DNA from 3 places in the Brotonthovivens ammoniilytica genome. Region 2 is predicted to be linked to each of the others. Evidence: predicted binding sites of a transcription regulator. Region 2 holds the regulator's gene; each other region holds the start of a gene.
The links. The regulator Rex, encoded in region 2, represses fermentation and respiration genes when NADH is low (regulators of the CRP and FNR family bind a similar motif). The targets are predictions, from matches to a motif close to ATTGTTAANTANTTAACAAT.
Positions count from the first base shown of each region.

Region 1: OCV88_RS03960 (4Fe-4S dicluster domain-containing protein) is a predicted target of Rex. The motif match lies at 2,920-2,939, and genes of this name have one in related genera.
Region 3: OCV88_RS09830 (acetyl-CoA C-acetyltransferase) is a predicted target of Rex. The motif match lies at 7,808-7,827, and genes of this name have one in related genera.

Region 1 is NZ_JAOQJQ010000001.1:860,251-870,437, forward strand. Features, by position in the region: gene OCV88_RS03955 (ATP-dependent helicase) at 1-204, opposite strand, end outside; gene OCV88_RS03960 (4Fe-4S dicluster domain-containing protein) at 1,392-2,894, opposite strand; gene OCV88_RS03965 (spore coat associated protein CotJA) at 3,070-3,366, shown strand; gene OCV88_RS03970 (spore coat protein CotJB) at 3,366-3,626, shown strand; gene OCV88_RS03975 (manganese catalase family protein) at 3,630-4,232, shown strand; gene OCV88_RS03980 (hypothetical protein) at 4,336-4,449, opposite strand; gene coaBC (bifunctional phosphopantothenoylcysteine decarboxylase/phosphopantothenate--cysteine ligase CoaBC) at 4,467-5,672, opposite strand; gene panD (aspartate 1-decarboxylase) at 5,682-6,089, opposite strand; gene panC (pantoate--beta-alanine ligase) at 6,106-6,948, opposite strand; gene panB (3-methyl-2-oxobutanoate hydroxymethyltransferase) at 7,109-7,936, opposite strand; gene OCV88_RS04005 (Rossmann-like and DUF2520 domain-containing protein) at 7,933-8,772, opposite strand; gene OCV88_RS04010 (hypothetical protein) at 8,975-9,799, opposite strand; gene OCV88_RS04015 (DUF5716 family protein) at 9,815-10,187, opposite strand, start outside.
Region 2 is NZ_JAOQJQ010000001.1:491,687-501,873, forward strand. Features, by position in the region: gene OCV88_RS02220 (MATE family efflux transporter) at 1-372, shown strand, start outside; gene OCV88_RS02225 (hypothetical protein) at 496-768, opposite strand; gene OCV88_RS02230 (hypothetical protein) at 828-1,169, opposite strand; gene OCV88_RS02235 (hypothetical protein) at 1,283-1,435, shown strand; gene OCV88_RS02240 (hypothetical protein) at 1,601-1,801, opposite strand; gene OCV88_RS02245 (beta/alpha barrel domain-containing protein) at 1,964-3,346, shown strand; gene OCV88_RS02250 (GntR family transcriptional regulator) at 3,365-4,036, shown strand; gene OCV88_RS02255 (NADP-dependent isocitrate dehydrogenase) at 4,052-5,260, shown strand; gene OCV88_RS02260 (ABC-F family ATP-binding cassette domain-containing protein) at 5,345-7,264, shown strand; gene OCV88_RS02265 (redox-sensing transcriptional repressor Rex) at 7,448-8,083, shown strand; gene OCV88_RS02270 (NAD(P)H-hydrate dehydratase) at 8,202-9,713, shown strand; gene alr (alanine racemase) at 9,700-10,187, shown strand, end outside.
Region 3 is NZ_JAOQJQ010000003.1:405,425-415,611, forward strand. Features, by position in the region: gene OCV88_RS09805 (SWIM zinc finger family protein) at 1-1,365, shown strand, start outside; gene OCV88_RS09810 (molybdopterin-containing oxidoreductase family protein) at 1,537-4,215, shown strand; gene OCV88_RS09815 (4Fe-4S dicluster domain-containing protein) at 4,212-4,850, shown strand; gene asrA (anaerobic sulfite reductase subunit AsrA) at 4,837-6,582, shown strand; gene asrB (anaerobic sulfite reductase subunit AsrB) at 6,572-7,366, shown strand; gene OCV88_RS09830 (acetyl-CoA C-acetyltransferase) at 8,015-9,208, shown strand; gene OCV88_RS09835 (3-hydroxyacyl-CoA dehydrogenase NAD-binding domain-containing protein) at 9,324-10,163, shown strand.

The DNA of each region.
Region 1 (10,187 bases), 370 kb from region 2:
CAGAAACCGTTCTTTCATCTCATTTGCAGCCGCTTTTGTAAAAGTGATCACAAGAATATCTCCCGGATTCACATAATAGTGGTTAATTAAATATCGGATTCTCTGTATAATCGTAAAAGTTTTGCCGGAACCTGGTCCCGCCAGAACCATCATAGGCCCCTCATTGTGCATAACCGCTTCTTTTTGTGCCTGATTCATTTCCATAAGCAGTCTTTTATATCTCCTCAGCCGTATTATTTTTAAGTATTGCAGTGTATTCCCCATTATAAATGTCAATTATTTTTTTCTCAACTGTTATCCTTTAAAGCATATGTTAAATTTAAAACCTTCATCTCTATATTTTTAATTTTTACTCCTCTTTCATCAAAATCCACCGCCTTTCGGATTTGTGTCAACACTGTTGTCACAAATTATATCGTATTTTACGTAAGCAAAACCTTCACCAAACTTGGAATCTTTTCTATATTATTCCAGTTTTTATAATCTCACTTTTTTTAACAAACATACAAATTACTAGGTTCTCTCAACATTTCCTCCGGAAAAGCATTACCTTTTGTCATATTAAATTCCCGCACTACTGTATAGACATTATCATTAATATTTAGTCTGGGCCAAATATGTTTCACATCATCAACAATTTGAGAAGCATTACTTACATTCTAATTTTCATAAGTTACAACTTTTTATACCTTTCTCTTGAAAAAATGACTCTATCGCTCTTTGTCCTGCTTCTGTTCCATAATAGCCATGTACCTCAATGGTACATGCATTTTTCCAATGATATCTTCAATCGCTACCTCTGTAAGTTTCTCTGGCATTGATGATAAAGTATCTAAACAATTAGCAGAATCATTGCTTTTAAGATAATTCAACTGTCATAATCTTCTAAAAAACACGATTATTGAGTATTTTTAGTAATGTATCTGAATACTATTATAATGCATATTTATAGAGACTTCCATCCCCTCTACCCATTCTCCCACTTCCTGCCAGCTCCGCCAGCAGTTCTCTACACTCTCCTAATCTCGATGATGCAGAGGTACGGAAAGTAATCAACTATTTTTCTGTAAAGTCACTTGCCTCAATAAATCCATTCACCGGACATACAGCAATCCCATCACCACAAAAGATAACCTATATATTATCAATCATTCTCTGATAAACTCATTTCAAGTTTTCAATCACAATAAAAGAAGTCCCAGCATAAGCGAATCTGACATATTTTCTATCAGATTGTTTTATACAGAGACTTCTTTTGTTCTCATATCAGATACTCCACACCTAAATACCACACTGCATTTTAGGAAATGCAAGCAGGCAAACACAGGCTATTACTTCATATCCTTTTTTAGAAAACTCCTCTTCCTCATCCGTATTTACTTTAACTTCATTTATTTCAATTCAATTTCTTCCAGCTCTTTTGGGGGAACCTTCCTGGTAGAATCCTGTACGATTCTTGCAATTTCTCTTTTTGCCGTATTAAGAGGAAGCAGTGTACCGGCCCCGGCAATACAGCCCCCGGGGCATCCCATGCCTTCAATCAGACACCCGTTCTTTTTTCCCGCTTTTGCAAGCATCAGTATCTTTCTGCATTCATCTAGTCCCTCGGCATGTTCAATCTTCACATCCACTCCGGGATAATACTCGTGCACACATTTTTCAATAGCCTGTGCTACTCCGCCGGCAACAGCATAGCCCCTTCCGGCTCCTGTGGCGTCATGGAGGCGTCCCTGACTTTCTGCCTTAGCCGGGTCAATCCCTCTTGCTTCAAAGATCGCGTCCAGCTCCTCAAAGGTAATTACAAAGTCTACATCACTGCGGACAGTATGCCGCATAGCCTCAAGCTTCTTAGCGGCGCAGGGACCGATAAATACTACCTTTGCATTTGGATGCTCCTTTTTAATACTCCGGGCAGTGGCTACCATCGGCGTCAGCTCTGTGGATACACTTTCAATCATCTCCGGAAACTGCTTTTTTGCCAGCATTGCCCAGGAAGGACAGCAGGATGTTAATAAGAACGGAAGATCTCCATTTACCACATGATTAACATACTGATGTGCTTCTGTCACCGCACCGATATCAGCTCCTAAAGCCACTTCATACACCTGGGAAAATCCAAGCTCCATCAGCGCTGCTTTTACTTTATCCGGGGTTACATCCGGTCCAAACTGTCCCACATAGGCAGGTGCAATTTCAGCAATCACCTCACCGCCGTTTTTCATACACCTGATCAGCTGAAAAATCTGAGATTTATCAGCAATGGCCCCGAAAGGACAGCTGACCATACACATTCCGCAGGAAACGCATTTTCCATTATCAATAACCGCCCGGTTATATTTATCTGATTCAATGGCATTGACGCCGCAGGCGCTGGCACAGGGCCGGACCTTCTTTCCAATAGCATCAAAGGGGCAGGCCGCTTTGCATCTGCCGCATTTAATGCACTTATCCTGCTGGATATATGCCTGCCCGTCCAAATGTATAATGGCATCTTTCGGACACACTTCCATGCAGGGATGCGCCAGACACTCTCTGCAGAGATTGCTTACCTCATAAACATTATCCTCACAGGCATTGCAGGCAGAGGGAATTACCTGCATCAAAGGAGGCTCATAATACATCTCATCAATACTGCTTTCTGCCAGTCCTTTTGTAATGTGCACCGGTTTATTCTGCGGACGCAGTGAAAGCCCCATGGCAAGCCGCACCCGCTCAGAACTAACTGCCCGTTCACGGTAAATGCTTTCCCTGAATTTTGGTTCTTCTGTAGGAGAAAGCTGATAAGGAATTGCCTCTATATCATCTCTGACATGTTCTGATTCATATGCAATTTTGGCAATCTCTACAAAAACACGTTTCCGCAGTTCTGATACCTGTGTACGCAAACCTCTCATGTGCAACACGCTCCTTTTATTTTAATTTGTTATTTTTTTAACTATGTCTGCAAATAAATTGTAGTCTCATCTATATCATCGGTCAATCATTTCTCCGCGTGTTTTTAAATAAAACCAATCACTCACCTTTTTTCTGCCGCTGACATATATTATAAAAAAACAACAGGAGAATTTCATGTCTTCAAACCGAAATTGCTGTTACACCCGAAATTCCGGAAACTCAATGAATTCCGGAATGACAAGACCGGTTCCTTCCATGAATACCGGGATGACAAGATCATCCAGAACATCCGGAATGGAAAACAGATATTCCTGTCAAAAACCCCATGGGGAAAAAGAATTTCCCATTGGTATGGCTTATGTTCCATGGCAGAAATTTCAGAAAATATATGATCCTGCAAAAGCGCTCTGTCAGGGAACTATTTTTGCAGAACTGGATCTGCCATTCTGTGGAAAGAGAGGTGGCAGATAATGAATGCTGAACGTAAAAAATTATTTGACTATATTAATCAGGTGAGCTTTTCCATCAATGATCTGACGCTCTATCTTGACACCCATCCAGACGATGCGGAAGCTCTTGAATATATGAAGGAGCTGATTCCATGCCGCAAAAAGGCCCTGAAAGAATATCAGGAAAAATATATGCCTCTGCTGGTTGACGGCACCAGCGAACATGCCGACATCTGGAAATGGTCTACAACAGCATGGCCTTGGGAAAGGGGGTATTATTAAAGTATGTGGAATTACGAAAAAAGACTTCAGTATCCTGTAAATATTACTCAGACCAATCCTCAGATTGCTCAAATTATCATTTCCCAGTATGGCGGTCCAAACGGCGAAATGGGCGCTTCTATGCGTTATCTTTCCCAGAAATTTGCAATGCCATACAAAGAAGTATGCGGCGTGCTCAACGATGTAGGAACAGAGGAACTTGCTCATCTGGAAATTGTAGGCGCCATTGTCCATCAGTTAACCGATGGCATCAATGTGGAAGAAGTAAAAACAAGTGGTTTTGATAAATATTATGCCGACCACACCCTTGGCATCTGGCCTCAGGCTGCCGGCGGCGTGCCTTTTACTGCCAACCAGTTCCAGTCTGTAGGGGATCCTATTACAGATTTAATGGAAGATATGGCGGCAGAACAAAAAGCCCGCACCACTTACGATAATATTTTAAGACTTGTCAAAGATCCGGAAGTATGTGAACCTATTAAATTCCTCCGGGAACGTGAAATCGTACACTTCCAGAGATTTGGCGAATCTTTGCGGATCGTTCAGGATCACCTAGACTCCAACAACTTCTATGCTCTGAATCCTGCTTTTGATAAACCCTGCTAAATAAACGCAGTATGAAATACAGCCGGATAATTCCTCCTTAAGAAACAGGGAGCTGATCACTGATTTCTCAATGACAGCTCCCTGTATTCTAAAGTTCCGTATTCTAAAGTTCCGGATTCTCAAGCAAATCTTCTACTGTACATCCTAACACTCTCGAAAGCTTATAAACAGTCCCTGCCTTGGCCCTGTCTATATCATTTACTTTCTGTTCATACATCTGAATGGAACGCAGCTTTACACCGGAAAGCTCTGCAAGTTCCCCAAAATATAATCAAGAATTGCTTTGGCAGCTTCTTTTTTGCTCATAATCGGAAGCTCTTTCACCTCATCATTTGTAATCAGTGTGACTACATTGGTATCCGTGCCAAATCCGGCTCCCTCTACTTTTAAATTATTGGCCACAATCATATCTAGATGTTTTTTCTTTAGTTTTTTTCTGGAGTTTTCCAGCATATTCTGAGTCTCCATGGAAAATCCGCACAAAAACTGCCGGTGTGATTTGTGCTCCCCAAGAGTTCCGATGATATCCTTTGTTCTAGTCAGGGCAATGGACATGTCTCCGTCTTTTTTCTTGATTTTTTCATCTGCAGTCTCTGCAGGTCTGTAGTCTGCTACAGCCGCTGTCAGAATCAGAATATCCTGCTCTTTGGCCCGTCCGGTTACCGCATCAAACATTTCCTGTGCTGTCACTACCGGAACAACCTCCACAAAGGGCGGCGGCGCAATACTGCATGGTCCTGTTACAAGGGTTACATCAGCGCCTCGTAACATGGCATTTTCAGCAATGGCATACCCCATCTTGCCGGTGGAATGATTGGTAATATACCGCACCGGATCAATAGCTTCTCTAGTGGGCCCGGCGCTTACCAGTACCTTTTTTCCTGTCAGATCTTTTGTACAGGCAATTTCCTTTAAAATATGCCAGAGAAGCTCTGAGGGCTCCGGCATTTTTCCTTTTCCCACATCCTGGCAGGCAAGCATGCCGCTGGCAGGCTCAATTATTTTCTTTCCGTAAGACTTAAGGATCTTTAAATTATCCTGAAGAATAGGATTTTCATACATATTGGTATTCATGGCAGGGGCAATCAGCATGGGAGCTTTACAGGCCATGGCTGTAGTTGTCAGCATATCATCCGCAATGCCGTGGGCCAGTTTCCCGATTACATTTGCCGTTGCAGGGGCAATCAGCATCACATCAGCCTTCTTGGCCAGGCTCACATGAGCCACATGGAACTGAAAATTCCGGTCAAAGGTATCCACCAGACACTTTGTATTTGTAAGAGATTCAAAGGCAATGGGATTGATAAAGTTCACCGCATTTTTAGTCATAATGACATGGACTTCCGCGTGCATTTTTACAAGCATACTGGCCAGATTTGGCATTTTATAGGCGGCAACGCCTCCGGTTACACCGATTACTACAGTCTTTCCTTTTAACATGATTACTCCTTATTTCAGGTCCGATTTCATGACATCAAACAGTTTTCCGTGTTTTTCATAATTTGTGATTCTGGCAATGCTGTTGTCATCATTGACAAACACAACCTGGGGCGTCAGCTCTTCTGCCTCCTGGGGCGTTACATCTGCATATGACATAATGATAATTTTGTCATTTACGCTGACACAACGGGCAGCCGCTCCATTCAGGCAGATCATTCCGCTTCCACGCTCCCCGGCAATGGTATAAGTCTCAAACCGGTTTCCATTATTGATATCAACAATCTGAACTTTTTCATATTCTAATATTCCTGAAGCGTCCAGCAAATCCTCATCCACCGTAATACTTCCCACATAATCAAGCTCCGCTTGCATCACTGTGGCACGATGAATTTTGCTTTTCAGCATCTGTATTGTCATAATATTTCCTTCTTTCTTACTCTACAATAAAATTATCAATCAGTCTAGTTTTTCCGATATAAACGGCTATGGCAACCAGCACAGGCGCTTTTATGGTATCCACCTGCTGCATGGTAAGGCCGTCTACCGCTTTCACATAATCAATTCGGGCAAGGGGCTCTGTTTCAATTACTGCCTTCATTTTCTCCACCAGTTCCCCGGCATCGGTCATTCCCTCTTTTACCAGCTTTTGTCCCATAAAAATAGATTTGCTCAAAATCAATGCTCCCCGGCGTTCCTCTTTGGAAAGATATGTATTCCTGGAGCTTTTTGCCAGACCGTCTTCTTCCCGGATAATGGGACAGCCGATCACTTCCACATTCATATTCAGATCTTCTGTCATATGACGGATTACCGCCAGCTGCTGGGCGTCTTTCTGGCCAAAGTAAGCCTTATCCGGCTGTACAATATTAAAAAGCTTATTTACCACCGTACATACACCTCTAAAGTGCACCGGTCTTGATAATCCGCACAGCTCCTCTGTCAGCACAGACATATCTACATAAGAGCTGAAATTTTTATGGTACATTTCCTCCGGTTCCGGATGAAAAATCAGATCTGCCCCCAGGCTTTCACAAAAAGCGCTGTCTTTTTTAAGATCTCTGGGGTAACTTGCCAGATCTTCTTTCGGTCCAAACTGCATGGGATTTACAAAAATACTGACAATCACTTTATCATTCTGGCTTCTGGCAGCGGTAATCAGACTGCCGTGTCCCTCATGAAGGTATCCCATAGTGGGCACAAATCCAATGGTTTTTCCTTCACCTTTCCAATTCTTTATTATTTCTTTTATTTCTTTTACTGTAGTAACAATCTGCATTCCTTTATCTGTATGATGTATTTACTTATGAATACATGCATACGCTCCTTTCTGCTTCTTATTCAAGTCTCGCGAGAGCGTATATCAGGTGGGGAATTGACTCCCGCCGCTGATACCTGCTTGTTACTCACCGCCTATAGAGGCGGAAGTCATCTCACATCTAATATAATTTATCTATAATCTCATCCGAAATAGCAAAAATATGCTCCTCTGACGGAAAGGTTCCCCCTTTTACTTCTTTTGTATAATCCGCAAATGCCTGTTTCATTACTTCTCCTACATTGGCAAACTGTTTTACAAACTTTGGTTTAAAGTCCGAAAACATCGCCAGCATATCCTGATATACAAGCACCTGCCCGTCACATCCCGCTCCGGCTCCGATTCCGATAGTGGGAATATTCACAGCCTCTGAAACCAGCGCCGCAAGCTTCGCCGGAACGCATTCCAACACTACCATAAAGGCACCGGCCCGCTCTACCGCTTTTGCATCCTCAATCAGCTGTCTTGCCGCTTCTTCGCTCTTACCCTGTACTTTAAATCCTCCAAAAGCATTTACCGACTGTGGAGTCAGTCCGATATGAGCACAGACCGGAATGGAAGCTTCCACAATAGCCTCGATCTGGCGGCAGACCTTTGCTCCGCCCTCCAGTTTTACTCCGTTGGCTCTCCCTTCTTTCATCAGCCGGCCCGCATTCAATACCGCGTCATACACAGATGTCTGATAGGACATAAAGGGCATATCCGCCAGCACAAAGGCTTCCTTGGCTCCCCGGCTTACCGCTCTTGTATGGTGGATCATATCTTCCATTGTCACCGGAAGTGTATCCTCATAGCCAAGCATTACCTGCCCTAAAGAATCCCCAATCAGCAAAACATTAATTCCTGAAGTATCCATCAGCTTTGCCATAGAATAATCATAGCAGGTCAGCATGGTAATCTTATCTTTGTTCAGCTTTTGATTCTGTAACGTTGTCACCGTGTTTTTCATTTTAATATATCCTCCAATACCTTATAATCCCGATCTTTATGTTTCTGGCAGGCAACTTTTACAACCTGTCTGGACAATACCTGATATACTTCCTTTTCCTCTGCTCTAAGTGCACCAAGATGATCTAGAACCGTTGACAGATCATTCCGTTCAACCGGACCTGTCAAAGCATCTTTGGGACCATATGCAATAATATTTTCTGCATTCCCGTGAATCAGCGGTGCTAAAGCCCGGTGAGCATTCACTGCCGTAAAACCGCAGTCTATAAGCATCTGTTCACACATAGACACAAGACCTACATATAAATTGCTGGCCATAGCCGCTGACGCATGATAACGGATCTTATTCTCTGCGCTGATTACTTCAACAGGATTTCCAAAGCTCTGAAACAGGCGCAGGAAATCATTCAAATATGCTTCATGTCCTTCAATTGTAAAAAATGCATGTGAAAGCTCTTTGTAAGAATTGTATTTGTCATTGATAGCAAAGAGCGGGTGGATAGAATAGCCATATGCATGATAACGGCTGATATCCGAAAAGATATTGGAACTTAAAGAACCACTGAAATGGCTGAAAATCTTATTTTCAATCGGCAGCATTTTTAATTGCTCCCACACTTTGGCAATCACGCCGTCCGGAACGGATAAAAATACTGCGTCACTATCCTCTACCAGGTATCTGATCTTTTCGTATCTTCTGGTATTGGTAAAATTTGCTGCCTCCTGGGCAGACTTTGGGTTTTTACTGTAGTACCCTGTTACATGTACACCGCGCTCGGTGAGATATTTTCCTAAGGAAACGCCTACCTTCCCTGCGCCAATAAATCCAATGTTCATATGCATCCCTCCATGTTCTGCGGAGAGGATAATGAGTCTTATTCCGTCAGCGGATATAAGCCCGATTCAAAATAAAATAAGCTTTTCAAGGTATAGTTTCTTTTCTGAATACTATCCTCTGCTAATATAACATCATTTGTCTGCCTAGTAAAGGAAATCATCTCACATCTGATATAAATCTTTACCAACGTGTCCATCCTGCCTAAAAGCTTTTCAGATATGCTTCCTTCCAGCTCTCAGCAAGCCCGGCATTTTCTTTTGCCTGGTCTGCACTCAAATCTCCCCCCTGCCCGGCATTGACTCTGCCCCGTTCCTGATACAAAGACGGGTCAAGGGATATTTTCTCAAAGGCTTCTAGGGCTGATTTCATAGTCTCAAAATCAATCTGCTGCCCGGCGCCATTTTTCCCGATTGTCTCAGAGCTGTCCATAAAATTTAAACAGTAAAGATAGGCCTGCCGGCTCTTTTCGGCAGGATACTGCTCACAGGCTTTTAAAAAACATTCTGCTGCCTCCGGAAATAAAAAACTGCGTGCATATGCTACTCCCTGGTTGTGATAAAGAGCCCCCCGCAGCTCATCTGTCATTTTATTCTGATTTTCAGGTTTTAGAAGATGGCGGTATTCAGCAGCCGCAAAAGCATACTTTCCATGGAGCAGATACTGATCTGCTTTCAGCTTCCGGCATTCCATAACAGCCTTGCCGTCCACACTCTCAAACAGTTCCTCCATGCGCGCAAGCTCCTCCTGATCATAAAGGCCGCTTTTTTCCAAAATCAGCAATGCCCCACGGAAAAGAGGTTCTTTTCTTCTCAGCTTTAGATCTAGTTCCCTGGCCAGCTCCAAAAAACCAATCTCTTGTTTCAGCCAGAGACACAAACCAAGATTTAACAGCTTTTTATCTACCATATAAAAATTTTCTTCTATATAATAGCAGAGCTCCTCTAGAGAATACAGTGGAAATCCGATATTCTGTATCATGTAAGGCCTTTCTGCTGTTTGATACATACACAGTACTAAATCACCCATTTTTCTCTCTCCTGCCTAATAAAGATCAATCTCAAACTTCCACTGCTTTTCTGTGGAAGGATAAAAAGCTCCGAATCCAAGATCCAGGATTGTGACATACAGCTTCTGCTGATTTATCATTCTCACCGATATCCGGATTTTCCTTGTCCTTTCTGGACGCTTCCAAACATTTTCCAAAAGCAGAGGCTCTATTTTCGCATTTCTTTCTCCTCTTTCCTGTATCCAGATATCCACAGACGGCGTGCCTTTTAAGATCACATCAAACTGTTTTTTGACTTCGAACCAGTTTTCCCCTGCAGTGACAACAGGAAGAAATTTCTGCGTACCATTTACAGAAGCTTTCAGACTGACATTTGCCTGAACCTTGTAGCTGCAGTCATAAGAATAC
Region 2 (10,187 bases):
ATTTTAATCTGTCTGTTTGGAGCCGGAATGATGATACAGTTTATTGCAAGCTCTACTGACAGCCAGGTGCTTTTGTGGGGAAGTACTTATTTAAGAGTAGATACTGTCTTTTATTTTATTGCCACACCAATCACCATTATTCGAAATTCTATGCAGGGATATGGAGATCATGTAACTCCCATTTTATCAAGTGCAATTGAGATGGCGGGAAAAATGGTCATTGCATTTTTGCTGGTTCCTGTACTTCAATATTGGGGAATTATCTGGGCGGAACCAATTGTCTGGTTCTTTATGCTGATTCCGCTGCTGATAAAGGCATATAAGAGTCCGGTGCTGAACGCCAAAAGGGAAGCGGCCCTCAGACAGCAGTGATGGAGGGATAAAAAGTATTGCAAGGGGAGTGTGCAGTCACATTTTTGATTTGAGAAAATGAATTCAGGGCTTCAGATTTGAAGCCCTGCTGTTGTTATGAAGAACCCGGCATCTACGGGAGTTTTACCGTCTCATCTGCATCATGCGCATAATCATATCTGCTTTTTTTTGTTCTTCCGGAGACATATTCTGTTTTAAAATTTCAATTAAAAGTGAAGATTCTTCGTTGGAGAATTGAATGCCCTTGGTCTGGGCCTGTTTCATGGACTGCATGAAAAAAGGTGCGGCATCTTTCATGGAAGAAGGTTTCTGCATGTTTTGGAATTCCATCAGAAACTGCAGCTTTTCAGGAGAAAGATTGCTAAAGGCCGGATTTTGAAAAATATTATTGCTCATAAATTACCTTTCCATATTAAAAATTAAAAGAAAATGATCTTATAGTTTCAGAATATGCTCTATGTAAAAAATGATTCATAGGAATTTGACATTTCGAAGAAACTAAGCAGTGTATCTATGGTTTCCTGTTCTTTTTCGGTGCAGTATGACCGGATTGCTGACAGCATCATGGAAACACGTTCGGATTCAGAAACTGCGGCACAGGCATGAAGTTCCTGCGTGTATGCTGAGTTATCAGAATTAAACAGTGACACCGTTTTTTGTAATTCGATAAGTTTAATAATCATGGAAATTTTCTTTTGCTGTTCTTCGCACATATATGGAACCATTGTTTTCATGATCTGAAGTTCTCGGCTTTCGATCAGTGTATCCAGCAATGGTTTTTCAGTTGTTTCATTCATAAAGTTTTATAACCTGTCTTTTTTTATATGTTTATGTAATGTTTCTGCAATTATGACAGTTTACTGTGCCCGGCATATATTAAATAGAATACAGCAGGAGAGATAGTTTAAATATGAGAAGACTGATCCAGGACGGTGACAGTGTTTATATGATAGATGAAGCGTGTATGAAAAAGAAAGAAGAACAGGAGCGGCTAAAGGAGATGCAGTGGCAGCGCCAGAGAGAGAAGAAAGTAAAACAGATTTCAGACAGAAAGCAGATGTAAGCTTTGCACAGATTGCAAGACAGGATAGGTGCAGGGCTGTAATTTTTTTCCGGCAGATTTTTTTATCTGCCGGATGTTTTAGTTTTTATGAAAAGCAGACCTAAAAATGGGGCGGTGCGTTTTGCACCGCCCCTGCTTTGGTTACACAAAGGTGTAAAGCAAAGATTAGCAGAAAGAACCGCCGTTTCCACCACAGCAGCAAAGAATCAGCAGCAATGGAAGGATGTTGTCACAGCCTGAACCATTGAAGAAGGAACCATTGTTTCCGCCGCAGCAGGACAGAATCAGGAATAACCATATAAGGTTACCGCATCCATTGTTATCTCCACAGTCACATCCACAGTTTGTAGCAGCTAAATCACTCATATTTGAGCCTCCATTAAATTTTCTTTACAGTTCATATTATGTAGGCTGCTTGTCAGTGTTTCTATTTTTTATAAAAAATTTTTTCAGAGATTGACATGGAAAAATATACATGTATAATTGTATACAAATATACAAAAGTTTCAAGGTTAGGAGAGTTGTAAAATGAGAAAAGTCGTTATGAACAAGCATAATAATCTTCTGCAGCTGGAAGAACATTTTTATCAGCTGGCAGATGTGGAAGAACCAAACACATTCCGGAATTTATTTCCATATGAAGAAATTCCGAAAATTGCTTTTAACGACAGAATTGTACCTCATAATATGCCGGATGAGATCTGGATTACAGATACTACCTTCAGAGACGGACAGCAGTCGAGAGCACCTTATACCACAGATCAGATTGTAAAGATATATGATTATCTGCACAAACTTGGAGGACCAAAAGGGATTATCCGGCAGAGTGAATTTTTCTTATACAGTAAAAAGGACAGAGATGCCGTATATAAATGCATGGAGATGGGATATAAGTTTCCGGAGATCACCAGCTGGATTCGTGCCAGCAAAAAAGATTTTGAGCTGGTAAAAGAAATCGGTCTTCGGGAAACAGGTATTCTTGTAAGCTGTTCGGATTATCACATTTTCTATAAGATGAAGATGACCCGCCGGGAGGCTTTAAATCATTATCTGAGTGTGATTCGGGAATGTCTGGAGACCGGAGTCAGCCCAAGGTGTCATCTGGAGGATATTACAAGATCGGATATTTATGGATTTGTAATTCCTTTCTGTCTGGAACTGATGAAGCTGATGGATGAATATAAAATTCCAATTAAAATCAGGGCCTGTGATACCATGGGATATGGCGTTAATTATCCGGGAGCAGTAATCCCCAGAAGTGTTCAGGGGATTATTTACGGTCTTACTACCCATGCGGGAGTTCCATCAGAGCTGATTGAGTGGCACGGACACAATGATTTTTATAAAGCTGTTTCCAATTCCACTACAGCATGGCTGTATGGAGCCAGCGGAATTAACTGTTCTTTGTTTGGAATCGGGGAGAGAACCGGCAATACGCCTCTGGAAGCTATGGTATTTGAATATGCACAGCTCCGGGGAACTTTAGACGGTATGGATACAACTGTGATTACGGAACTGGCGGAGTATTATGAGAAAGAATTAGATTATACTCTCCCCAGCAGAACTCCTTTTGCGGGAAAGAACTTTAATGTAACAAGGGCCGGTATTCATGCGGACGGACTTTTGAAAAATGAAGAGATCTATAATATTTTTGATACTGAGAAATTTTTAAAACGTCCGGCGCTGGTATCCGTATCAAATACATCCGGGCTGGCGGGGATTGCCCACTGGATTAATTCTTATTACCGGCTGGAGAAAAATCGTCAGGTGGATAAAAATTCGAAATTGGTTCATCTGGTAAAAGACTGGGTGGATCAGCAGTATGATGACGGACGTGTCACTGTTCTGACAGATGATGAACTGGTTTCGGAAATAACCAGATGTTGTCAGAAACTAAACTACGTGTTATAAATAGGGGAGGGATTTTTCATGAATGAGGATAAATATTCTTTGAGTGCCAGAGTTTTTAACCAGCTTCAGGAGGATATTCTTTCCGGAAAATATAAAAAAGATGAAGAATTGAAAGAAAAGGCGCTGGGAGAAGAATACGGCGTCAGCCGGACACCGGTGAGAGAAGCTCTGCGCCAGCTGGAGCTTGAGGGACTGGTATCCATGATTCCCAACAAAGGGGCAAAGGTAGTGGGATTTACTCCCCAGGATATTTACGATATTTATGAGATCCGCTCTATGCTGGAGGGGCTTTGCGCCAGAAGGGCAGCAAAAAATGCTGCACCTGATCTGATTGCTGAGCTTGAGGAAATTATTTATCTGACAGATTTTCACGCAAAAAGAGGTCATGGAAAGCAGGTGTTTGAGCTGGATAACAAATTCCATGAGAAGCTGTATGAGGCCTGTGGCAGTAAAATACTGGCAAATCTGCTGCATGATTATCATCATTATGTACAAAGTGTGCGTAAAATATCTCTGACATCTCAGGAGCGTTCTGTAAAATCTACTGCGGAGCATGGGGCCATTGTAGAAGCCATCAAAGAACATAATGAAGAAAAAGCGCAGCGCCTGGCAAATAACCACATCATGAATACAATGAAAAATATTGAGTATTACGGATGGGAAAATATTGCAAAAACAGAAGGACAATAAGGAGGATATTTTCAAATGGACAAAATTAAAATGACAACACCACTGGTGGAGATGGACGGAGATGAAATGACAAGAATTCTCTGGCAGTATATTAAAGATGAACTGTTACATCCATTTATTGATTTAAAGACAGAATATTATGACCTTGGACTGGAATGCAGAAATCAGACTGATGATCAGGTAACCTTTGATTCTGCAAATGCAACTTTAAAATACGGAGTTGCTGTAAAATGTGCTACCATTACACCAAACGCTGCACGTATGGACGAATATGATCTGAAGGAAATGTGGAAAAGCCCAAATGGTACCATTCGTGCTATTTTAGACGGGACAGTTTTCCGTGCGCCTATTAAAGTAAAAGGGATTGAGCCCTGTGTAAAAAACTGGAAGAAACCAATTACCATTGCCCGTCACGCATATGGTGATGTGTATAAAGCTTCCGAAATGAAAATTCCGGGCGCAGGAAAAGCAGAATTGGTTTATACAGCGGAAGATGGAACTGAGACGAGAGAACTAATCCATGATTTTACTGGAGCAGGTATTATTCAGGGACAGCACAATCTCTGCAATTCCATTGAAAGCTTTGCAAGAAGCTGTTTTAATTATGCGTTAGATACAAAACAGGATCTGTGGTTTGCAACGAAAGATACCATTTCCAAAAAATACGATCATACATTTAAAGATATTTTCCAGGAAATTTATGATAAAGAATATGATGAAAAATTCAAAGCGGCAGGTATTGAATATTTCTATACGCTGATTGATGATGCAGTTGCCCGTGTGATGAAGTCAGAAGGCGGTTATATCTGGGCATGTAAAAACTATGACGGTGATGTTATGAGTGATATGATTTCCTCGGCATTCGGTTCTCTGGCTATGATGACTTCTGTATTAGTATCTCCATCCGGAGTTTATGAATATGAAGCTGCTCACGGAACCGTACAGCGGCATTATTATAAACACCTAAAAGGTGAAGAAACATCTACAAACTCGGTAGCAACTATTTTTGCCTGGACGGGAGCCCTTAGAAAACGAGGGGAGCTTGACAATCTTAAAGAGTTAAGCGCTTTTGCAGATAAACTAGAACAGGCCTGCATAGATACTATTGAGAGCGGCAGTATGACAAAGGATCTTGCTTTGATTACGGAAATTGAACATCCAACAGTATTAAACAGTCTGGACTTTATAAAAGCAATCCGTACAAAATTAGAAGCATTATTATAAAAATGTATAAAACAGGCTCTAAAGCATCTGCTTTAGAGCTTCCTGTCTGTCTGCCAGAGCACATTCTGATTTAGGGGGACAAGTATGATATTATCCTGTCAAAACATTTGTAAATCTTTTGGTGTGGAAGATGTTTTGAAAAATGTTTCATTTGGAATTGAAGAATATGGAAAGGCGGCAATCGTAGGTGTGAATGGCGCCGGAAAATCCACACTTTTAAAAATTATTATGAACGAAATGTCCGCCGACGGCGGCAGCGTAATTCTGGCAAAAGGGAAAACCATCGGTTACCTGGCTCAGCATCAGGATATTTCCGGTGACAGGACCATATATGAAGAAGTGCTGGAAGGAAAACAGTATGTAATTTCTCTGGAGGCAAAAATCAGGGAAATGGAAGAGGCCATGAATCATTTCAAGGGCCGGGAGCTGGAAGAACATATGGAAGCTTACCATAAAGTGCTTCATGAATTTGAGGCTTTGGATGGGTATGCATATCAGAGCGAAGTATCCGGAGTTTTAAAAGGTCTTGGATTTGCAGAGGAAGAATTTACAAAACATATGGATGAGCTTTCCGGAGGGCAGAAAACCCGTGTATCACTGGCAAAGCTTCTGGTAACAAAGCCTGATATCATTCTTCTGGATGAGCCTACCAATCATCTGGACATTGGGTCTATTACCTGGCTGGAATCTTTTTTGATGAACTATAAGGGCGCTGTTGTAATTGTAGCTCATGACCGGTATTTTCTGGACCGGATTGTTACAAAGGTAGTGGAAATCAGTATGCATCAGTCCATGGTTTTTCAGGGGAATTACAGTGCGTATGCACAAAAAAAGCAGCAGGTGCGGGATGCACAGCTAAAAGCATACATGAATCAGCAGCGGGAAATTAAGCATCAGGAAGAAGTGATTGCAAAACTGAAATCCTATAACCGGGAAAAATTTGTAAAACGGGCGGAAAGCAGGGAAAAACAGCTGGAAAAAATAGAAGTGCTGGAACGTCCAAAAGAGGAGCATACGGAAATGAATCTCTCTTTGACCCCTGAAATTATCAGCGGCAATGATGTGCTGACAGTTGCGGGACTGGCAAAATCCTATGACGGAGCAGAGCTGTTTTCTGATATTGATTTTGAGATCAAACGCGGGGAGCGTGTGGCGCTGATTGGACAGAACGGAACTGGAAAAACAACCATTTTAAAGATTTTGAATGGTATGGTATCTGCAGATGCCGGTGAGTTTAAACTGGGTTCTAGAGTAAAAGTTGGATATTATGATCAGGAACATCAGGTACTTCATATGGATAAAACGGTATTTTCTGAGATTTCAGATGCGTATCCCAAGCTCACAGAGACGAGGATCCGGACCCTTTTGGCAGCTTTTTTATTTACCGGAGATGATGTTTATAAGCGGATCTTGGATTTAAGCGGTGGTGAGCGGGGGCGGGTATCCCTGGCAAAGCTGATGCTGTCTGAAGCAAATTTTTTGATTTTAGATGAGCCTACCAACCATCTGGATATTACTTCCAAGGAAATTTTAGAATCTGCGTTAAACCAGTATGAAGGCACGGTATTGTTTGTGTCTCATGATCGTTATTTTATAAACAAAACAGCTACCCGGATTTTAAATCTTACCGGAAAAATGGTGATTAATTATATTGGAAATTATGATTACTATCTGGAAAAGAAAGAGACGCTAGAACAGGTATATCTAAAAGAAGATACCGGCACAGCGGCAGCACAAAGCGGAGAATCCACCGGAAAAACAGACTGGAAGCAGCAAAAGGAGGAGCAGGCCCGCATAAGAAAAAGGGAAAACGAAATAAAAAAACTAGAAGAACAGATCGAAATCCTGGAGCAGCAGATTGCTGATATAGATGAAGCATTCTGTGATCCTGCCAATGCTTCCAATTCAGCAAAGCTTGGAGAACTCCAGAAAAAGCGGGACGAATTAGAGCTGAAACTGAATGAATGCTATGAAAACTGGGAAAGACTGTCTGAACAGGAATAAGCCTGTCAGTGATTTTTTGTGTGGAATTTTTCTTTCTGATCTGTCAAAAATGGAATGAATACAGACTATTTCTGGATTGATAAAAAATTGACAATAAATAAAAAACACTTTATAATACAATCATCTGAAACAAGAAAAGTATAACGAGTGGGAACAGACTTTCAGATAAGGGAGGAAATAACGTTGCAGAAAACAATATCGCAGGCAGTGATCCGGAGAATGCCGCGCTATTACCGCTATCTTGGTGAGTTAATTGACGCCGGTGTGGAGCGGATTTCGTCCAATGAACTCAGCAGCAGAATGAAGGTGACAGCGTCACAGATCAGACAGGATCTGAACAATTTTGGAGGATTCGGACAGCAGGGATATGGATATAACGTAAAATATCTGTACGAAGAAATTGGAAAAATTCTGGGACTTGACTGTCAGCATAATATTATTGTAGTAGGCGCAGGAAATCTTGGGCAGGCTCTTGCTAACTATGTGAAATTTGAGAAACGGGGATTTGTGATCACCGGTTTATTTGATATCAATCCGGCGCTGGCGGGTTTATCCGTTCGGGGGATTGAAATACATATGATGGATGAGCTAGAGGAGTTTGTTAAAAACCACAGAGTAGACATTGCGGCTCTTACAATGCCTAAAGAAAAGGCGGAAGCCTGTGCAGACCGTCTTGTGGAACTTGGGATTTCGGCAATCTGGAACTTTGCCCATCTGGACCTGGAGCTTCCGGAGGATGTGGTTGTAGAAAATGTTCATCTTTCTGACAGCTTGATGCAGCTGTCCTACAATATTGTCAGCAGACGGAACAGAGTATAAAAATATTTGTTTCTATTTTCATAAACAACAACGAAGCACAAAAACGCTTTGCCTTTTTCTGGCAGAGCGTTTATTGTATAGATAAGAATTTTTCGAAAATCGTCTGAGAGGGAATGGTATGAAATATTTATTAAACAGCAGGGAAATGAAGGCCTGCGATACAGGGACTATTGAGTATTTCGGCGTTTTGTCAGCTGTGTTAATGGAGCGTGCGGCGTTAAGTGTTATAGAGGAACTTGAGAACATCAAACTGGAATTTCAAACATGCCTGGTTGTCTGCGGAAGCGGAAACAATGGAGGAGATGGATTTGCCATTGCAAGATTATTGTATTTAAAAGGATATGATGTCTGTATTTTGTTTTATGGTTCGGAGGAGAAAGCCACGGAGGAGACCAGGCGGCAGATTGGCATTGTAAAAAAGTATAAGATACCGATTGTTTCTGAACTGCCCAAAGAATCTTACGATCTTGTAATTGACAGTCTCTTTGGTATTGGTCTTGCACGCAATCTGGAAGGACGTTATTATGAGCTGATTTTGCAGTTAAACCAGATGACGGGGGTTAAAATGGCGGTGGATATCCCTTCCGGTATCAATGCTGATAATGGGCAGATCATGGGGACTGCTTTCCGGGCAGATGTTACGGTTACCTTTGGATTTGCAAAAATCGGTCAGATTCTCTATCCGGGGGCACAGTATACAGGACGGCTGGCTGTGAAAGATATTGGAATTGACACTTATGGTTTTTTGGGAAGTTTTCCCAAAGTCAAAACATTAGGGCAGGAAGATTTAAGGATGGTGCCAAGGCGCCCGAAGGATGGAAATAAAGGAACCTTTGGTAAAATACTTATTATGGCAGGAAGCATTGATATGGCAGGAGCCGGCGTGCTGTCTGCCAGAGCCGCATATGCCGCCGGCGGAGGACTTGTGCGGATTTTTACTCCCAAGGAAAACCGGACAATTATGCAGACATTGGTTCCGGAGGCGGTTCTTACAACCTATGATACAAGAGCTGATGAAACAGAAAAAATAATAAGCTGTCTTGACTGGGCGGATGTAATTGTACTGGGACCAGGAATTGGAACCGGAGTGTTTTCAAAAAAAATGACGGAAACAGTGTTGAAGTACACAGAAAAAACGTGTATCGTGGATGCGGATGCTTTGAATCTAATGGCAGAAAATAAAGATATATTGAATACAACCGGGGCAGACCTGATTATAACGCCTCATCTGGGGGAAATGTCCCGTCTTGCAGGAATGACTGTGGCAGAAATCAAAGAAGATCTTTTGGGTACAGCCAGAAAATTTTCGGAGACATATCATATCATCACTGTTATAAAGGATGTCAGAACGATTACGGTTTTAAAGGATGGTACGGCCTATTTGAATCAGAGCGGGAACTCCGGTATGGCTGTGGCAGGATCCGGTGACGTACTTACAGGAGTGATAGCCGCGCTGGCAGCTCAGGGCTGTCCGCCGCGGATTGCTGCCCCTCTGGGGGTTTATATTCATGGACTGTCCGGGGATTTGAAAAAATCGGAGAAAGGGGAATATGGACTGCTTGCTTCGGATTTAACTGAAGGGGTCAGTCTGGTGTTGAAAGAAGGAATCAAAGAAAATGAAACATTATAAACGTGTATATGCCAGAATTGATCTGGATATGTTTGAACATAATTTGAGGGAAATTAAAAAAAATTTAAAGCCCGGTACAAAAATTACTGCTGTTATAAAGATGGATGCCTATGGACATGGGGCGGTTCCTCTGGCACAGCTGATGGAGCACATGGATGAGATCTGGGGGTATGCAGTTGCAACTGTTGATGAAGCGCAGATTCTAAGAAACCACCAGTTAAAAAAGCCTGTTCTTGTACTTGGCTATACTTTCCCGGAGCAGTATCCGCTGATGATAGAGCACGATATACGTCCCACGGTATTTTCTATGGAGATGGCACAGGAGCTTTCAAAAGCTGCGTCTTTTGCGGGCCGGGATGTGCGGGTTCATATAAAACTGGATACCGGTATGAGCAGAATCGGATATCAGATTACAAAAGAAGCAGCAGATGAGATTGCACAGATTGGGAAGCTTCCGCATATACTACTTGAGGG
Region 3 (10,187 bases), on a different contig from region 2:
GAAACAATTGATAAAATTCCGGAAAAGGAATTGCGTGTTCTTGTAAAAGAACTGGCTGTTTGTGATGATGAGATCCGAAATATGATTTTGATAAGATATGCGGTAAAGATAGAGGAAAAACAAATAAAGTGGTTAAAGCAGGAAGTAGATCAGCTGGTATATGAGTATGGGGACCGAAGCGGATTTATTGATTATCGGAATGCATGGGATTTTTCATCGGATTTGCAGGCCTTTTTAGATGAAAAGGTAGATATATTGATTGAAAAAGGCTGTTATTTACAGGCATTTGATTTGACAAACTATGTCTTTCAGACTATTGGAAGTACAGATATAGATGATTCTGACGGCGGAATTTCTATGGTTGCAGATTTGTGTTATGAGAAGTGGAAGGTGATTTTGGAGAACTGCAGTGAAGAAGAACAAAATAGAATGTTTTCATGGTTTGAAGATCATCATGGATGCGGGTATGTGGAGGATTATTTGGAAGAATATCTGGAAGAGTTTATGATGAATGAATTTCAAAACCGTGAAATGTTAATAAAAAAGCTGAAGTTTCTGGATGAGATGATAGAAAATCAGGAATTTTCCACAGATTGCGGGAGAATATGGAGCGTGCAGTATGGTTATGAGAATAACATATTGAAACGCTTGAAAATCATGGAAAAATTGAATTGTTCTAATGAAGAAATAAAAGAATATCGAAAGAAATACAGAAGGTTTTCAGCAGTAAGAGTACTGGAAATCGAAGAGAGCCTTGCGTCTGGGGATATAGACCAGGCAATTGAGGTGCTGCAGGAAAGCAAAAATTTAGATTGTGCATATATGGGGCTGGTTGCTGATTATAGTGAAAAGCTGATTGATTTATATGAAAAACAACTGAACGAGAAGGCATATAAAGATGAATTGCTATTTTATGTTTTCAAGTGCCAGCAGAATGATCTGGAATATGTAAATAAATTAAAAGCTATTTGTACGGATAAAGAATGGGAACAATATCGGGAACAGATTTTGGAAAACAGGAAGTGTTTATTTATACAATATCCGCTTATGGAAGCCGAGGGACTGTATGAGCGGCTGCTTGAAGCTTTGAAACAGGAAGTGTTTATCTATAGAATTGATGAATATGAGCGGATATTAAAAGAAAAGTTTCCGGAGCAGGTAAGGGATATTTATATTATGTATCTTCATAAAGAAGCGGGAAAATCTACTGACAGAAAGCAATACAGACATTTAATGAAGTATTTGAAAAAAATTAAAGAATATCCAGGTGGAAAAGAAAAAACAGGGGAAATTGCCAATGAATGGAAGGTTAAGTACCGCCGCAGGAGCGCTATGATGAATGAACTGCAAAAGGCCGGATTTTAGAGAGATTCTTTAAAGATATGCCGGCAGATTTAAGCCGGATTCTTTTTTGGATAATAGGTCTTGCATTATCTTTTCATTGTGATATACTGTTGGTAGATTAAAAGGATACCTTTGGTATACCAAAAAAATAAAACACAACATTCACATGATATATTTCAGAAAGGATAAGCTATGAGCGATAAGGTTTCAATCTCGAATATGGACTTTCTGGCAGCCACCAATGTAGATGGGCTTGATGCGGCTGTAGGAAGCCTGAAGCTGTTAAAGAAGTCTGTTGGAACGAAAAAGAAAGAAAAAGATGAGATTCGTAAAGTGAAAACCTGCTGCCGTGCCTGTATTGCAAACTGCGGTGTGATTGCAACTGTGAAAAACGGCCGGGTGATTAAACTAGAAGGCAATCCGGAAGACCGTATGAGTAAAGGCCGTATGTGTGCCAAAGGCCTGTCAGGCATTCAGGCTCTGTACCATCCAAATCGGAATAAATATCCCATGATGCGGGTGGGCAAAAGAGGTGAAAACAAATGGCGCCGGATTTCCTGGGAGAAAGCCATTGATATTATTGCAAGAAAACTGGTGGAAACAAAAGAAAAATACGGTGCGGAAACAGTATTTTGTTCCACCGGAGGAGGCGGCAACCCGGAGATCTGGAGTATTGCGCGTTTCTGCAATATCTTCGGTACTCCCAACTGGTTCGAACCGGGCTGCGCTCAGTGCTATCTGCCCCGTGTACTTGCCTATACCATGATGTACGGCGGCGTGGATCCAAGTATTGCGGATTCCAATGCTCTGGAAATATATGATACAGAAAATACGCCTATTCAGTCTTTGGTGCTCTGGGGTACGGATCCGTCCTATTCCTGTCCTGCCAGCGGCGGAGGAGCAGTGGCAGATCTCCGGGCAAAAGGTGTAAAGACTGTTGTAATTGATCCGAGACTGACACCGGATGCGGCAAAGGCTGACGTTTGGCTTCCAATCCGTCCGGGAACTGATGTTGCACTGATGCTTGCCTGGATCCGCTATATTATGGAGCACAAACTTTATGATGAAGAGTTTGTGATGAAATGGACCAATCTGCCCTATCTGGTGGATGCAGAAAGCAAAATGCTTCTGCGCGCAGAAAAAAGTGAGGATCCAAATATTCCGGATACATTTATGGTGTGGGACGCAAAAACAAATGCTCCGAAACCTCTGACCTATCCCTGGGATGATTCCCTGGATCCTGTGCTGGACGGATGTTTTGAGGCTGATGGAAAAGTATACAAAACAGGTTTTAGAATGCTCTGGGAGCAGGCAGAACAGTATACACTGGAGTATGCAGGGGATATCTGTGAGCTGGACCCGGAAAAGATAAAAGAGGCTATTTTAGTTTACGCGGAAAACACACCAGGCGGTATTGCCCTTGGAGTAAGTACTGATCAGACGCCAAACTCTGTGCAGGCAGCTATGTCCACAGCTGTTTTAGATCTTTTGATGGGCAATGTAGAACGCCCGGGCTCTCTGCTTCAGAGATTTCAAACAAGCGGAGTTTTTGATATGCCAAACTATCCGGTTCCCATTGCGGCGGACCGTCTCCCGGATGAACAGTTAAAGAAACGTCTGGGGGGAATTGAACATAAGGGGCTGCACATCTGGTATGCGGGCCATATTACAAGTATTTTTGATGCGGTTTTAACGGGAAAACCCTATAAGCCCAGAGTATGGATTGACCGTTCCGGAAATAAACTAGCGGCTGTGGCGGATAGTCAGAAGGTAAAAAAAGTCATTGATGAGCTGGACTTCATTGTACATATGTATATGTATCCAACCTCATTTTCCGCTTATGCAGATATTCTGCTGCCAACGGAAGAGTGGTTAGAGACCAATATGATTGTGGAGACCTGCAATACTCTCTGTGCCCGCCAGCAGGTAACTCATTTGTGGGAAACTATGGATGAGACGCTGATCTGGTCAAAGATTGCTAAGCGATGCGGAGAACTGGGAGATGAAGGCTGTAAGAAAGCTTTTGATGCGGAATATATGGGAAAAGATCTGCCTTACTGGGATAATGTAACAGATTTGTGGGATCATTTTCTGGGCCGTATAGGACTTACCTTTGAGGATTTAAAGAAGCAGACCCCTTATGAATATATGCCGAAAGATGAATGGAAAGATTATTATGTTTATAAAAAAGAGGATCCGGAGACGAAGCTTCCTCAGGGATTTGCCACACCTTCTAAAAAATGTGAGATTTACCTGGAAAGCATGATTACTCTGGGGCGCACCGGAAAGCCCTTCAGCAAATGTGAACTGCCTCCGGCATCCAAAGACTATGAGCCCCTTCCTTATTATCTGGAACCGGCGGAAAGTCCCAGAAATGATTCCAGGGAAGCCAAAGAGTTCCCTCTGGTGCTTACCAGCGGAAGGGTTCCTTTTTATCATCACGGTACACTGCGCAACATTCCGTGGCTGCGTGAAATCTATCCGGTGCCGGAGCTGTGGATGTATCCCGATGATGCGAAAAAGTATGGCCTGGAAGACGGCGGCTGGGCATGGATTGAATCGAAACGGGGAAAAATCCGGGCCGTGGTGGCCGTGACAGAAGGAATCAAACCGGGAGTCGTTTATATGGAGCGGTTTTGGAATCCGGAAAATCTCCAGAGCAAGACTCACGGATGGACAGAGATGAATGTCAATATGCTGACCCGTGCATCCGCGCCATTTAATGATGTAGTGGGAACTTATACCCTTCGTGGATTTTTGGTAAAAGTCTATCCGGCAGAAGGCGCACCGGAAGGTATCTGGAAAAATCCTCAGGACTTTAGCTCCTGGCTTGCGAAACCAAGTGACCCCACAGAGGAGGTAACAGTATGAAACAGTACGCATTTGTAGTAGAATTAGATAGATGTATCGGATGCAAAGGCTGTCAGGTGGCCTGTAAGATGGAAAACGGAACGGACCTTGGTTCTGACAGAACAAAGGTCCGCCAGGTTGGCCCTGTGGGAAAATATCCGAATCTTGAAATGTATTTTCTCCCAACTATGTGCCAGCAGTGTGAAAATCCGGTCTGTGTCCGGGTCTGCCCCAGCGGCGCGGTATATAAAAGCAAAGAGGACGGCGTAGTCCGGATTGATACTATGAAATGTATTGGGTGTCACAGCTGTAATCAAGAATGTCCGTATCACACAAATACATTCAGCGAGATGCGCAGAACCATGGATAAATGCACCCTGTGTTCTGAGGCCAGAGAGAAGGGTGAGGAGCCGGCCTGTGTCAGAAACTGTTCCGGAAGGGCGCTGCATTATGGTGACATTAATGATCCGGAAAGTGAAGTATCGAAGTTATTAAAGGAGGCAGGAGAGGAGCACGTATTCCGTCTTCATGATTACGGCAACGGGCCATCTACAAGATACATTTTGAAGCATGCCAAGTGGCAGGATATTCTGCCCCAGGAAATAGATGAAGTATCCTTTGGAAAAGGAGGCAGAAAATATTATGAACATGAGTAGAAAAGCTGAGTTTAAACAGCTGATGATCAATCGGCGGAATCTGTATCATCTGTTTTCCAGGTTTTTTCAGAAGGAAATAGATGAGGCGTTTTTTGAGGGACTTAAAAATATTGTATTTCCTTCTGACCGGAAAGAAAATGAACTTACAGAGTTCAGAGACGCGCTGCTTCGTTTAAATGAATATTTTGAATACGACGCAGGGGAAACGCTGGATGATCTGGCTGCGGATTATGCAAAAACTTTTTTAGGAGCAGGAAGCGCCCAGGGAGCTGCGGCATTTCCTTATGAATCCGTTTATACCAGTCCAAAGCATGTAATGATGCAGGATGCCTGGAATCAGGTATGCGAAATATATGAATATAAAGGCATTGAAAGAAACGAGGAATCAGAAGGACTGCTGGAGGACCATATTGCTGTAGAACTGGACTTTATGGCATTTCTCTGTGATGAAACCAGCCAGTATACGGAAACATTAGCCGGACTAGAAGAGCAGCGGGAATTTTTAAATAAGCATTTATTAAACTGGGCTCCGGAATTTTGTCTGGATATTAAATATCATGCAGATACGGAATTTTACCGGATGGTAGGACAGCTGACCACAGGATTTTTGCAGCTGGACAGCTTTATTTTAGATAAAATGATTGTGGAGAGGAAAGCCAGAACTATTGTTTCTAAAAGCTTTCGTCTCAGCAGACAGGGTATGAATGATATTTTAAAGGAACTGCAGAAAGAGTATCATATCTATGGTCCAAAACATGTGCCGGACCGGGGAATGTGGGAGACAAATGGGCTGATCCGTTATGAGGAAGTATCCACAGTAGAAGAGATTGTTACGGACAGACAGTCAGACTTTTCTCCAAAAGAAGTGATTTACCCTGTTTCTCAGACTATCTTTAAATTCGATGAAAACAATTGTGTGGAGACTGTTACCAAGGATCCAAAAGGAATTATTATCTTTATGCGTCCTTGTGATATCAACGGTTTGAAACGTCTGGACAATATGTTTCTTGCAAATGGCGGTTTAAGTGATATTTACTATAAAAGAATGCGGGATAAAGTAAAAATCTTTATGATGGAATGTGAGAAAAGCTGGGATAACTGTTACTGTGTTTCTATGGGAACTAATAAAACGGAAAATTACAGTGTGGCCTGCAGACTTAATGAGGATGAAATCTATCTGGAAGTGAAAGATGCAGAATTTATCGACTATTTTGAAGATGAGATGGAATCCGGCTATAAACCGTTATTTATTGAAGAGAATCAAAGAAAAGTCTGCGTTCCGGATATTAAAGACGCAAAAATGCTCCGGAAGATTTTTGAACTGGATTTCTGGAAGGATTATAATGAAGACTGTATTTCCTGCGGGGGATGCAACACCGTCTGCCCTACCTGCAGCTGTTTTGATACGGTAGATTACCTGAATCAGGAAAACAGCCGGAAAGGAGAGAGAAGACGGCTCTGGTCTTCCTGTATGCTGCCTGACTTTTCCAAAACAGCCGGAGGCAATATTGCAAGAAAAACACCGGATCAGATGATGCGTTTTAAAACCATGCATAAAGTATATGACTATAATGCGCGCTTTGGGGGCAATGAGCATATGTGCGTGGGATGCGGAAGATGCATTCAGCGGTGTATGCAGGATATTTCTTTTGCGGATACCATCAACAAATTAAGTGCTGAAGTAGATAAATTGAAGGTAAAAAAGACGGAGGGAAACAAGAATGGAAAATAATGTTCTGGTTCCAAAACCACATAGAATTTTGAGTATGCTAAAGCATACTGCTACAGAGTGTACCTTTCGGGTTGCCTGTGACACAGAGCCGGGGTTTGGACAGTTTTTTATGCTGTCCCTGCCTAAAGTAGGAGAGGCTCCGATTTCCGCCAGCGGAAAAGGACCCGGATATGTGGAATTTACCATTCGTAATGTGGGGCTTTTAACACAGGCAATTTTTGATCTGGTTCCGGGAAATTCCATTTTCCTTCGGGGCCCTTACGGAAATCAGTTTCCGGTAAAGCGTTTTGAGAATAAAGATCTTCTGATTATCTGCGGCGGTACCGGTATGGCACCGGTTATGACAATGATCAATCATTTTTATGATCACCCGGAAGTCTGTAAATCCGTGAACATTATTTCCGGATTTAAAAATGAAGAAGCGGTACTGTTCCGGGATGAAATCGCAAAATTTAAAGAGCGCTTTCATATGATCTGTACCCTTGATAATGAACAGGTGGAAGGGTTTGAAACCGGTATGGTAACTGCTCATATTAATAAAATTCCCATTAAATCTTTTGATGATTATAATATTGTTATTGTGGGCCCGCCGGTTATGATGCATTTTGCAGCCTTGGAATGTGTAAAATGCGGCGCCAAAGAGTCTAAGATCTGGGTATCCTTTGAGCGGAAAATGTGCTGCGGTGTGGGTAAATGCGGGCACTGTAAGATTAATGATACCTATGTCTGCCTGGACGGTCCGGTGTTTAACTACAGCGATGCAAAAGATAAATTGATGGATTAGAGAGTTTTTTTCATATCTTTTGTTAGAAACGTCAGTGCAATCCATTTATTTTATAGAAGTCCTCCGTATTTCAGAAATGAAGTGCGGGGGATTTTGCTGTTATCAACGGGAAGCAGCAGCTGTATGGAAGAAGGTTTTAAAATGCTGAAATTGTATCTATAAAAAAACAATAAAATTTTTGGGACGGAAATGTCAAAAAAATAACAATATGGAAAGAAAATGTGAAAAAATGAAGTTGCCAAAAAGTAAGTAAGAGATGAAAAAAACAGTACATTACACTTCGGTTAGTATTGCAAAATAAATCGTTTTATGCTAAAATAACAGCAATCAGAAAAAATGAACTGATGTTTTGAAAGGCAAAATGATTAGATCATAAATTTTATTTTTTCGACAGACGGCAAAATCGTGAGAGAAAGAATAAAATTTTATTTTTTTGAAGATATTGTTAAAAAAATAACATAATAAAGATGCCGGAGAACCTGTTAAAAAAATATCAATTATGCTGTAAAAGTGTCCATTTTTTAGACAAAACAACAAAAGTCCAAAAGTTGCATTATTAATCACTGAGTGCTAAAATTATCTCAATCTAGCGTTACTTTAGAAGACCAACTAGAGGGATATTTTTAATTAAAAAAGGAGAGTAAGAAAATGGCAAAAAAAGTTGTATTAGCAGGCGCTTGCCGTACTGCAATCGGTAAAATGGGCGGACAGTTTGGAAATACACCTGCAGTTGAATTAGGTGCGATTGTTATTAAAGAAGCATTAAACAGAGCTGGTGTTAAACCGGAAATGGTTGATGAAGTAATGATGGGCTGTGTTATCCAGGCTGCTCAGGGTCAGAACGTTGCCCGCCAGGCTTCCATTAAAGCTGGTGTTCCGGATGAAGTTCCTGCATTTACACTGAATGTAGTGTGCGGCTCCGGTCTGAAATGTGTAAACGAAGCAGCAAACATGATTATGGCAGGACAGGCAGATATCGTTGTTGCCGGCGGTATGGAGAACATGTCAATGGCTCCATATGCTCTGAAACAGGCGCGTTTCGGATACAGAATGAACAATGCAACTGCAATTGATACAATGGTAAATGATGCATTATGGGATGCATTTAACAATTATCATATGATGATTACAGCTGAAAATATCTGTGATCAGTGGGGACTTACCCGTGAAGAATTAGACGAGTTTGCAGCAGCTTCTCAGCAGAAAGCAGTAGCAGCTCAGAAAGCCGGAAGATTTAAAAATGAGATCGTACCGGTTCCTGTTAAAAAGAAAAAAGAAGTTGTTATGGTTGACACAGACGAAGGTCCTCGTGACGGCTGTACAGCAGAATCTCTTGGCAAATTAAAATGCTGCTCCGGTAAGGAAGGCGGTATGGTTACAGCCGGCAACGCATCCGGTATTAACGATGGTGCGGCTGCAATCGTTGTTATGAGTGAAGAAAAAGCAAAAGAACTTGGTGTTAAACCAATGGCTACATTTGTTGCAGGGGCCCTTGGCGGATGCGATCCTAAGATCATGGGTATCGGACCTGTTCCGGCAACAAAGAAAGCAATGAAAATTGCTGGTTTAACAGTTGATGATATGGATATTATTGAAGCAAACGAAGCTTTCGCTGCTCAGTCTGTAGCAGTTGGCAAAGAACTTGGCTTTGACTTATCCAAATTAAATCCAAATGGAGGCGCAATCGCACTGGGACATCCGGTAGGAGCTTCCGGATGCCGTATCCTTGTTACATTACTGCATGAACTGCAGCAGAGCCCGGATGCAAAACTGGGTCTTGCAACATTATGTATCGGCGGTGGCATGGGTTGCGCTACAATCGTTAAAAAAGAAGAATACTAAGAGCTGATCTTAATTCTTCCGCGGTTACTGGCTAATCTATGAACCCTGATTGTTTGGGTATAACAGTCGGAGTATTTCATATTTAGTATATATTTCATTTCAAGGAGGATGTATCATGAAAGTTGGTATTATTGGAGCTGGTACAATGGGCTCTGGTATCGCTCAGGCTTTTGCCCAGACAGAAGGGTATGAAGTTTATTTATGCGATATTAATGATGAATTCGCAGCAAACGGCAAGAATAAAATTGCCAAAGGCTTCGAAAAAAGAATCGCTAAAGGCAAAATGGAACAGGCTGCAGCTGATGCTATTTTAGCAAAAATCACAACTGGAACAAAGGATATTTGTACAGATGCTGATTTAGTTGTGGAAGCAGCACTGGAAGTTATGGAAGTTAAAAAACAGACTTTCAAAGAACTTCAGGATATTGTTCCGGCTGACTGTATTTTTGCAACAAATACTTCTTCTCTTTCTATTACTGAAGTCGGCGCAGGACTTGACAGACCGGTAATCGGTATGCATTTCTTTAATCCGGCGCCTGTAATGAAATTGGTTGAGGTTATTCAGGGTGCAAATACACCGGATGAACTGAGAGATAAAGTTATCGAGATTTCCAAAGCTATCGGTAAGACACCAGTTCAGGTTAACGAAGCAGCTGGTTTCGTTGTAAACAGAATCTTAGTTCCGATGATTAACGAAGGTATCTGTGTACTCGAAGCAGGCGTTGCAAGCGTAGAAGATATTGATGCTGCTATGAAATTAGGAGCAAACCATCCAATGGGACCTCTTCAGTTAGGTGATTATATTGGTCTGGATATCTGCCTTGCGATCATGGAAGTTATCTTTGCTGAAACAGGCGATCCAAAATACCGCCCGGCTCCATTATTAAGAAAAATGGTTCGTGCAGGACATCTTGGATGCAAAACAGGCAAAGGTTTCTACGATTACAGCAAATAATTAATGGATTTTAATTAATTAGTA